Regions from separate parts of the Methylobacillus methanolivorans genome, predicted to be linked through region 1. Evidence: predicted binding sites of a transcription regulator. Region 1 holds the regulator's gene; each other region holds the start of a gene.
What was found. The regulator sigma-54, encoded in region 1, starts transcription at its own class of promoters, with help from an activator protein. The targets are predictions, from matches to a motif close to TGGCACNNTTCCTGCT.
Positions count from the first base shown of each region.

Region 2: LG202_RS02795 (ammonium transporter) is a predicted target of sigma-54. The motif match lies at 1,617-1,632, and genes of this name have one in related genera.
Region 3: LG202_RS05135 (class II aldolase/adducin family protein) is a predicted target of sigma-54. The motif match lies at 1,993-2,008, and genes of this name have one in related genera.

Region 1 covers NZ_BAAILT010000003.1:117,789-121,070, forward strand. The annotation lists gene hprK (HPr(Ser) kinase/phosphatase) at 1-619, opposite strand, end outside; gene hpf (ribosome hibernation-promoting factor, HPF/YfiA family) at 728-1,057, opposite strand; gene LG202_RS09445 (RNA polymerase factor sigma-54) at 1,088-2,554, opposite strand; gene lptB (LPS export ABC transporter ATP-binding protein) at 2,574-3,282, opposite strand, start outside.
Region 2 covers NZ_BAAILT010000002.1:304,918-308,199, forward strand. The annotation lists gene pap (polyphosphate:AMP phosphotransferase) at 1-1,426, opposite strand, end outside; gene LG202_RS02795 (ammonium transporter) at 1,679-2,887, shown strand; gene LG202_RS02800 (type I restriction endonuclease subunit R) at 2,967-3,282, opposite strand, start outside.
Region 3 covers NZ_BAAILT010000002.1:827,905-831,186, reverse strand. The annotation lists gene LG202_RS05145 (DUF5610 domain-containing protein) at 1-499, shown strand, start outside; gene LG202_RS05140 (sigma-54 interaction domain-containing protein) at 552-1,712, opposite strand; gene LG202_RS05135 (class II aldolase/adducin family protein) at 2,071-2,799, shown strand; gene LG202_RS05130 (ABC transporter substrate-binding protein) at 2,814-3,282, shown strand, end outside.

The DNA of each region.
Region 1 (3,282 bases):
CTTCGAGAAAATCCTGCAGTAACGGCGGGCAACGCCCTTCGAGCCGGTCAGGCGCAATACGATAAAAATCGACAATATCATCGGCAACCAGCCGATGGCCGCGTGAAATCAACTCCAGCGCCAATTCGCTTTTACCAATGGCTGGCGTGCCCTTGATCATCAAGCCAAAGCCCTGCACCTCCATAAAAACACCATGCTGGCTTTCCGATGCAGCAACCGCTTGCGCAAGGTAGTGGCTCAACACATCCATCAGGCCAGGGCTACGCAACGGGGAGGTAAACAAGGGCGTGCTAAATTCATCCGAGGCTGCCACCAATTCATCCGGAGCCTCTTCGCCATTGGCGACAATAATCGCGGCCAGGTCAGCAGAAAACAGATTCTTGATCGCCTGGAGCAATTCGCGCGTCTTGAGACTGCGCAAATAATCCATTTCGGCACATCCCAGCACTTGTACACGGTTGGGATGCACAAAATTCAGGTGTCCAACCAAGGCCAGTGATGGCTTGGTCACCGTTTCACTCGTGAGGGGGTTATCACCGCCAGCTAACCCTGATACCCATTTCAGCTTGAGTTTGCGGCGCGTATCCTTGTAGAGCTGGGTAACACTGATTTCAGCCATGTGTGCTTAATACCTTGGAGGAAAACAAGGGAGGAAACTGGCTGCCAGAGTACCAAATCCATGCATGAATCATTGATCTGGCACTCTTTTGCAGCATTTCAATGGGAGTTATTCAACTGCCTGCTGGTGCTTGAGGCCTCCAGATGCCTGATTATGGTTGCTGACTTTTTCCTTGTGCTTCACTACCTGGCGATCCAGCTTGTCAGCCAACGAGTCAATCGCGCTATACATGCTTTCTGCCCCGCATTCAGCGTGCAGGTCGTTGCCCGGCACATGCAAGGTGGCTTCCGCCTTCTGCACCAGCTTCTCCACGCTCAGCGTCACCTTGAGGTCGATCACATGATCAAAGTGATTGCTGAGTCGGGCCAGCTTGGACTGCACATATTCGCGCAGAGCTGGTGTAACGTCGAGATGATGTCCGGTCAGATGCAAATTCATAACGCTCTCCTTACTTGAAAAACGCGCAAATCAAAGCGACTTGCGCTGGTTGGCCGCGGGTATCTGTAGAGACTCGCGGTATTTCGCTATGGTTCTTCTTGCAACAACTATGCCTTGTTTGCCAAGGATGTCGGTAATCTGGTTATCAGACAGTGGTTTTTTCGGGTTTTCCTCGCTCACCATCTGCTTGATCAACGCACGAATCGCCGTGGCAGAGCACGCCCCGCCCGATTCTGTCGCCACATGGCTGCCGAAGAAATACTTCAATTCGTAGACACCACGTGGTGTGAGCATGTACTTGCGCGTTGTCACGCGTGAAACAGTGGACTCATGCAAACCAAGTTCGTCGGCAATCTCGCGCAGCACCAATGGGCGCATCGCTACTTCACCGTGCTCGAAAAAGTTGCGTTGCCTATCTACAATCGCCTGCGACACGCGCAAGATGGTGGAGAAGCGCTGCTGGATGTTCTTGATCATCCACTTTGCCTCTTGCATCTGGCTCATGAGATATTGACTCGAACTATCGCGGTTGCGTTTCAGGATACCGGCATACAGCTGATTGATACGCAACTTAGGCACGACCTCATCATTGAGGCTGGCAATCCAGATGCCCTTGATCTTCTTCACCACGATCTCATGCTGGATGTAATGATCCGAGGTGATATGGCTGAACTCTCCGCCTGGACGAGGATTAAGCTGGGTCACCAGTTGCTGCACGGTTTTCAGCACATCGTCATCGCAATGCAACAGCTTACGCAAGCGTGTGTAGTCGCGGCTCGCGAGCAAGGGCAAATGTTGCTCGGCAACCTTGATGGCCAGATCAACATAAGGCGTATCTTCTGGCAGCGCACGCAGTTGCAGCGCAAGGCACTCTGCCAAGTTACGTGCACCGATACCGGGCGGATCAAGGTTCTGGATATGCTTGAGCGCTGTTTCCAGCTCCAGCTGGTCTATTTCCAGCTCTTCCGGCATCAGTTCTGCCAGCTCTTCCAGGGATTGCTCAAGGTAACCATCATCATTGATGGCATCCACCAGCACCATTGCCAGCGTTTGGTCACGCTCAGACAACGGCAGTAGCTTGATCTGACTTAACAGGTGCTCGCGCAGGGTGAGATTGACTGCCTCCTGGAAGCTGAAGTCATTGTCATCATCATTGTTGGAACCGCCCTCTTCCCAGCGGTTGCTGCCCTGGAAAGATTCAAAATAATCATCGCCACCACCAAATTCATCAACACGTGGCACATCTTCGCTCGCAGGCGCAGGTGTATCGCTAGCTGGCGTAGCTACCGCGACATCCGGTGTGGGGCTATAACTTTCCGACATTTCAGCCGCACCATCAGGGCCATCAACACGCTCCAGTAATGGGTTGGCCTGCAACAGCGACTCCAACTCCTGGTTAAGCTCCTGCGAAGACAGTTGCAACAGCTTGATCGACTGCTGCAACTGCGGCGTCAATGCCAGGTTCTGGGAAAATTTTAGCTGTAGACTTTGTTTCATCTCTCTAATTCTGCTTTGACTACAGGCGGAAATCCTTGCCCAAGTAAACTTCTCTGACACTTTCGTTATGGATGATCTCGCCGGGTTTGCCTGATGCAAAGACACGGCCTTCATTCACGATGTAAGCCCGATCACAGATACCCAATGTTTCACGCACATTATGGTCAGTGATCAACACGCCGATGTTACGCTCAGTCAGAAAACGTACGATCTTCTGAATATCCAACACCGCAATTGGGTCAATCCCGGCAAAAGGCTCATCCAGCAAGATAAAGCTGGGGTTGGTGGCCAAGCATCGGGCAATTTCCACGCGGCGACGCTCGCCGCCGGACAGGCTCACCGCCATGCTGTTGCGTATATGGGTGATATGGAGCTCTTGCAGCAGAGATTCAAGCTGCTCCTTTTGCTGCTCAGCCGTCATGTCCTGCAACTCAAGGATCGCCTGGATATTTTCCGTCACCGTCATCTTGCGGAAGATTGACGGTTCCTGAGGAAGATAGGCCAATCCCATGCGTGCACGCTGATGGATAGGCATGCGGCTCAAATCCTTGCCGTCGAGCAAAATGCGTCCGCCATCCAGAGGGACCAAGCCCACCATCATGTAGAAACTGGTGGTTTTACCCGCGCCGTTTGGCCCCAGCAAGCCCACCACTTCACCACTATTGAGTTGCAGCGAAATATCCTGCACCACCGTGCGGGACTTATATTTCTTGCGCAAACCTTCTACG
Region 2 (3,282 bases), on a different contig from region 1:
ATTTCTTGTCATTGGACTCTACCAATGTCCAGGGTGCCCGCTCGGTGCTGGTGCGGTCTATCATGTCGCAGACTGCTCGTTGATAGTCGTCCCATTTCTCACGATTGCGCCAATCTTCGTCGGTGATTTTGTAGCGCTTGAACGCGGTGTCTTCCCTTGCCTTGAAGCGGGCCAACTGCTCTTTTTGATCTATATGCAGCCAGAATTTCACCAGTACGATGTCGTGATTGAGTAATTGTTCCTCGAAATCATTGATTTCTGCGTAAGCACGCATCCAGTCTTGAGTGCTGCAGAAACCTTCCACCCGCTCTACCAACACCCGGCCATACCAGGTTCGGTCAAAAATCGTGACGCGCCCACGGCGCGGTAATTGTCGCCAGAAACGCCAGAGATAGGGTTGAGCATTTTCTTCATCTGACGGAGCCGAAATAGGGATGATGCTATAGGTGCGTGCATCAAGCGCCTGGGTGACGCGGCGAATGGCGCCACCTTTGCCAGCGGCATCTACACCTTCAAAAGCAACAATTACTGAAAGCCGGTTGAATTTTTCGTGCCGGGTGAGCAGGTTAAGTTTGCCTTGATATTCCTCAAGCTGATCTTCGTAGTCATCCTTGTCCAGGGATTTGCTCAAGTCCAGCGTATTGAGCACATTGAGATCGTCCACGGGTTTGAGCGCCAGGGCAGGCGCAGCTGCCTTGCGCAGCGGGGGGGCTTTGCTATCAAGCCGGGCGCGGATGATATCGAGCAAGTATTTTCCTGTTGTCAGGCTGCGATAGTTGGGGTCAAACCCCTCAATCACCATCCAGGGCGCGTTGGCAGTGCTGGTTTCACGCAGGATATGACCAGTCAGCGTGCGGAACTCGTCATAGTGCTTCAGATGTTGCTTATCTTGCTCTGTGACGCGCCAGCGTGTCTTGGGATTGGCTTCCAATTCGGCAATGCGGTTTTTCTGCTGTTTTTTGGAAAGGTGAAACCAGAGCTTGATGACCAGTGCGCCTTCATCGGTCAGCATACGCTCGAAACGCACAATATCGCTGAGATGGCTATCCAGCTTTTTACGCAGTTTTCCACCTTCCAGATTCTCCAAAATCGGTGCGGTATACCATGAGCCGAAGAAAATACCGATTTTGCCCTTGGGGGGTAATTCCCGCCAAAAGCGCCACATATGCGGGCGTTCAGCTTCATCCTGCGTGGCCGGACCAAACGCACAAGTGTGTATCAGGCGTGGATCCATCCACTCATTGAGCAGGTTCGCTGTTTCTCCCTTGCCCGCACCATCCACACCACCAATCAGAATCAGCACGGGGAAAACCTTGGCCTCAGCCAGGTCGAACTGAAGGTCAAGCAAGGCTTCACGCAGAGCAGGAAGCTCTTTTTTGTAGAGGTCATCAGGGATGCTATGGCCAAGTTCGGCTGATTCAAACATGCGGTCACTTTCCGGTTAGAGGCCTGTTGAGACCGGTTCATGGTGCATAAATTCATGATAGGTGTCAAAACTGGAAGTGGTGAATTCAAAATTGCACTTTATTGGTGCGATGCACGGTCGATGGTTTTAATTTGGTGCGTTGTGTGGTTGTGTTGGTAGGTAAGTTATTAATAAACAATTGGTTATTGATTGGCCTGGTTTTTGCTAAGAATACCGCACTATAAAAATAGCACGATGAATCTAGGAGATAAAATGGATACTACGCAGTCAGGAAATGACGTATTTTTTATATTGCTAGGCGCTATTATGGTGCTTGCCATGCATGCCGGTTTTGCCTTCCTTGAAGTTGGCACAGTGCGCCGCAAGAATCAGGTCAATGCGCTGGTCAAGATCATGGTGGATTTTTCAGTGTCTACCATTGCTTACTTTTTCATTGGTTATAGTGTGGCTTATGGTGTCGGTTTCCTGCAGGGGGCCGAAGCGCTCTCTGCACACCATGGTTATGAGTTGGTGAAGTTCTTTTTCCTGCTGACGTTTGCCGCTGCTATTCCTGCCATTATTTCAGGTGGCATTGCCGAGCGAGCCAGGTTTAATCCCCAATTGGCAGCAACCTTTGCCATTGTCGGGCTGGTTTATCCTTTCTTCGAGGGTATTGCCTGGAACGGTCATTTTGGTTTCCAGGATTGGCTGGAAGCCTCTTTCGGTGCGCCGTATCATGACTTTGCCGGCTCTGTAGTTGTGCATGCCATGGGTGGCTGGATCGCCTTGGCGGCCGTATTGTTACTTGGGCCGCGTATTGGGCGTTACAGCAAGGATGGAAAATTGCACGCTTTCCCACCCTCCAGCATCCCTTTTCTTGCGCTTGGCGCCTGGATACTGACTGTGGGCTGGTTTGGCTTCAATGTCATGTCTGCCCAGACTGTAGATGCGGTCACGGGCCTGGTGGCGCTCAATTCACTGATGGCGATGGTGGGTGGCACCCTGGCCGCCTTGCTGGCAGGCAAGAATGACCCTGGCTTCGTACACAATGGTCCTTTGGCTGGCTTGGTTGCTATCTGCGCTGGCTCTGATGTGGTCAATCCGCTTGGGGCCTTAGTGATTGGTCTGGTAGCCGGGGCAGTATTTGTCTGGACTTTTACCCTGACACAGAACCGCTGGAAGATTGATGATGTGCTGGGCGTGTGGCCTTTGCATGGGATATGTGGTGCCTGGGGCGGTATCGCCGCTGGCATCTTTGGAGCCACTGCACTGGGTGGTATGGGTGGCGTCAGCCTGGTATCACAGGCATTAGGCACTGCACTGGGTGTGGTGGTTGCGCTGGCTGGTGGTTTTATTGTGTATGGCACACTCAAGCTGGTTGTTGGTTTGCGGTTAGATGCCGAGCAGGAATATGATGGCGCGGACTTATCCATCCACAAAATTGCAGCTACGCCTAACCTCGCTGCTGGGCAGGATGAATAGTCACCTGCAGTCATTGTATATATCCGCAAAGCCCTGCTAGGCAGGGCTTTGGGTTTTCTTTTATCAAATTAACGAAATATTAGCGTTGCAACTCAGCCGCAATCAATTCTGCCTGGCGAAGTACTGTTTCAGTTGCCAGAATTTCCATATCAGGTGGATAACCAAAATGACGTAAAGTGCGTTTGACGATCACTTTCAGTTTGGCTTTTGCACTTTCTTTAATGGTCCAGTCTATAGATGCATTTTCCCGTACTTTTTGCAGTAATACGACGGCTAGCTCCCTGAGGTTTTCTTGCTGCATCAGCTCCCGAGCACTATCGTTATTCGCAACAGCAGTATAGAAAGCAAACTCTAGCGGGGTGAGTTTTAAGCGTTCAGCTTCACTATCACCATGT
Region 3 (3,282 bases), on a different contig from region 1:
TCCAGGTGGGCAAAAATCAGTACTCAACGCACAAATTCTGCAAGCTTCACTACAGGTTTCGATCCAGTCAGGAAATGATGGATTGGCCTTGCTTTATCGCTCGGCTGTAGAGCACTTAAATGCTGTGCTACAGCCTGAATTGGGTGCGAATGCAATTGGGAGAGCGATGGGGCAGGATAATAGTGCCGAAGCTACAGCTGGACGTATTCTGTCGATGTCTACAGGTTTTTTTGATGCCTATGCTGCGCGTTACCCGGATAAAGATCCGGAAACAGTAGCGCGTGATTTCGTGGCATTAATCCGTGGTGGTTTCGAGAAGGGGTATGCTGAGGCTAAAGATATCCTGACTGGACTGAATGTATTGGGAGAGGGTAGTGATATTGCTGCGGGTATTGCTAAAACCTATGAGCTGGTGCAAAAAGGTTTTGATGATTTCCTCACAACAAAAATAGCCGCCATCCGTGGAGAGGCTGATCAGTCGAGTACTTCACAAGCGTGAATATTCAAGAAAATAACAAAACCACCTTAGGGTGGTTTTGTTATTTCAGTGCTTAGGCAATCAGATTCAGTTCCTTTAATCTTGCACGTAAGATATTGCGGCTAATCCCCAAGAGCTTGGCGGTATGTACCTGGTTTTTGTTACTGAATTCATAGGCCTTTTCTACCAAAAGTGCATTGACCAGCTCAAATAGGTTGGGTGGGGGTGATTCAAAAAACTGGTTAAGAATGCGTTCTAGCTGGTAGGTCTCCAGTGTGGTCAGTGACGGTATTAAATCACTTGCCTGAGAGGTCGTATTTTCTAACTTGCTGGTTCCATACGCTGTTAACACCGGTTTTAATTCTGGTTTTTCGAGTGGAGCTGTTCCTATCGGTGGCAAACCTAAATCTTTTGGGTATAAGGTTCCAGAGGTTGAAATCAGTAATGCGCGATGAATGACATTTTCGAGCTCTCGAATATTTCCTGGCCAAGGATAGTGCAGTAATTGCTGAATAGTGTCGGGTGCAAGCTTGGGAATATCTGTATGCAAGCGTGACTTGTAGACATTCAGGAAATGCTCTACCAAAGGCAAGATATCGCCCGGGCGCTCGCGCAGAGGAGGCAGGTCAATAGGTACTACCTTGATGCGGTAGTATAAATCTTCACGGAATCGTCCAGCACGTACGGCTTCTTCCAGGTCTACGTTGGTAGCGGCAATCAGGCGTACATCTATTGGCGTGGCCTTGCGTGAACCAAGTCGAACGACTTCACGCTCCTGCAACACTCTTAATAGTTTGACCTGGGTTGACTGGGGCAGATCTCCAATTTCATCAAGAAACAATGTGCCGCCGTTGGCTGATTCAAACCATCCTGTTTTGGCACTGGTTGCGCCGGTGAAGGCACCACGTTCATAGCCGAACAACTCACTCTCTACCAAGGTTTCTGAGAAAGCTCCGCAATTGATCGCCTGGAAAGGGCCATCTCTCCTGTTACTCAGTGCATGGATATGACGGGCAATCAGTTCCTTGCCTGTGCCTGTCTCGCCAATAATCAGAGCGGTGGCGTTGCTGGCGGCAATTTTCTCAATCAGATTCAATAGGGCCTGGGACCTTGGGTCGCTGAAAACCAGTGCGCTTGCGCGCACAGATAGGCTGACAGAGCTGGGGTTGGGGTGCGTGATGACGTGATCAGCACTTTCGAATGCCCGCTCATAATTCCATAGTTCAGCATGCATTGCTTGGGGACTTTCAGTGTAGAAACTTTGCCCAATATACGCATAATCCTTTAGCTGGTCTAAAACTATATTTTCATATCTATATTCTTATTTGAAATAAAGAAGTGGCGCCTCACAGCATGTTGTTGATTCTGACGCAGTTCAGCGGCGAAGCTCACTGTTGATTCTGCAGCAGGTGTTGATTTTGTAGCAGGTTGGATGAGAAGTCATTTTTGCAAGTAAATAATTATCTATATGAAATAAAACAATTATTTTGTTTTTAATGAATGCCCTTCGCTCTTGGCATGTGTTTTGCCAACTTTGTCATCAAGATGCTTGCAACTTTGCCAGCTTTTCATGACGACTATAGAGGTGAGTGATGACCGTAACCGCAATTGAGACAGAAAACGATCTAGAAGCTTTTGCTGCACAGGTCTTGGCTGACGCCAAGATCGCGTTTGCCGCATTTCGCAACACCGGCACCATTACTGCAAACGGGACGGTAGGTTTTGTAGAGCGCGTACCCGGCGAGGAGAAGCTGGTAATCGTGAATGACCCAGGCCCATTTAATTGGGATGGCCGTGAATTGCAGGCTGTTGTAGTAGATTTTGAGGGTAATGTGGTATTAGGCAAGGGCACCGGGGCTGGCTCGACCCGTTATACCAAGCTCTTCAAGGAGCATGCGGATATCACGACGATTTCACATGTGCATTCCCCCTATCTGGGTGCTTGGGCGCAAACCCATCGTACACTGCCGATTCGTTATGTTCCGGTGCAGCGTTATAACCTGATTCGTGAAATTCCTATTTATATAGATCGCCGACAGCAAGAGGTGGATTTCATCCTGGATCAGATCAAGCTCAATCCGCATAACACCGCAATTCTGGAAGCCAATGGAGGCTCTACCGTCTGGGGCAAGCAGGGGTTGCGCAAGACTGCTGAATTTATCCTAATTCTTGAAGAAGGTGCACAAATCCAGACCTTGGCTGACGCGATCGGAGGCTCCCGTGATTACGGCCCTGGCGTATTGGCGCAGCAATGGAAGATGGCCAAGATTTATGACCAGGCCAAGGACTTGAACCTGTTACCAGCTACTGACCTGCGTTAATAGAGGGGTCGGCAATGAGCGAACTAATAAATAGCGTAGACCAGATATGGTTTACCCGTTGCCCGGTGCCGACTGCGACCGGCATTGCTTATAAGCTGGGCTGGCTGGACGAAGAGTTTGCAAAGGATGGCATTACCGTCTCAACTCTGCAGGACGGCCCACGAGAATACAACCGGCATCACTATGACCACCAGTTGCCTACCCTCATCCGTGAGGGGGGCAATTTGCTGGCGATCGCAGCGCGTGCGCAATATGCGCCGACACGCCTGATTGGCCTGACATGGATAGACGAGTGGCAGGCGATCTTGGTGAGGCCTGATTCCGGCATTACCGAGCCGCACCAGCTCAAGGGCAAACGTCTGGCATTGCCCGCTTTTGTTGATCACCCGATCAAGGATCATGTGCGCGGCAGTAGCATCGCGCGCGGCATGAGCCTGCATGGATACAAAGGTGCGCTTGGCATCGCAGGCTTGACGTTGGATG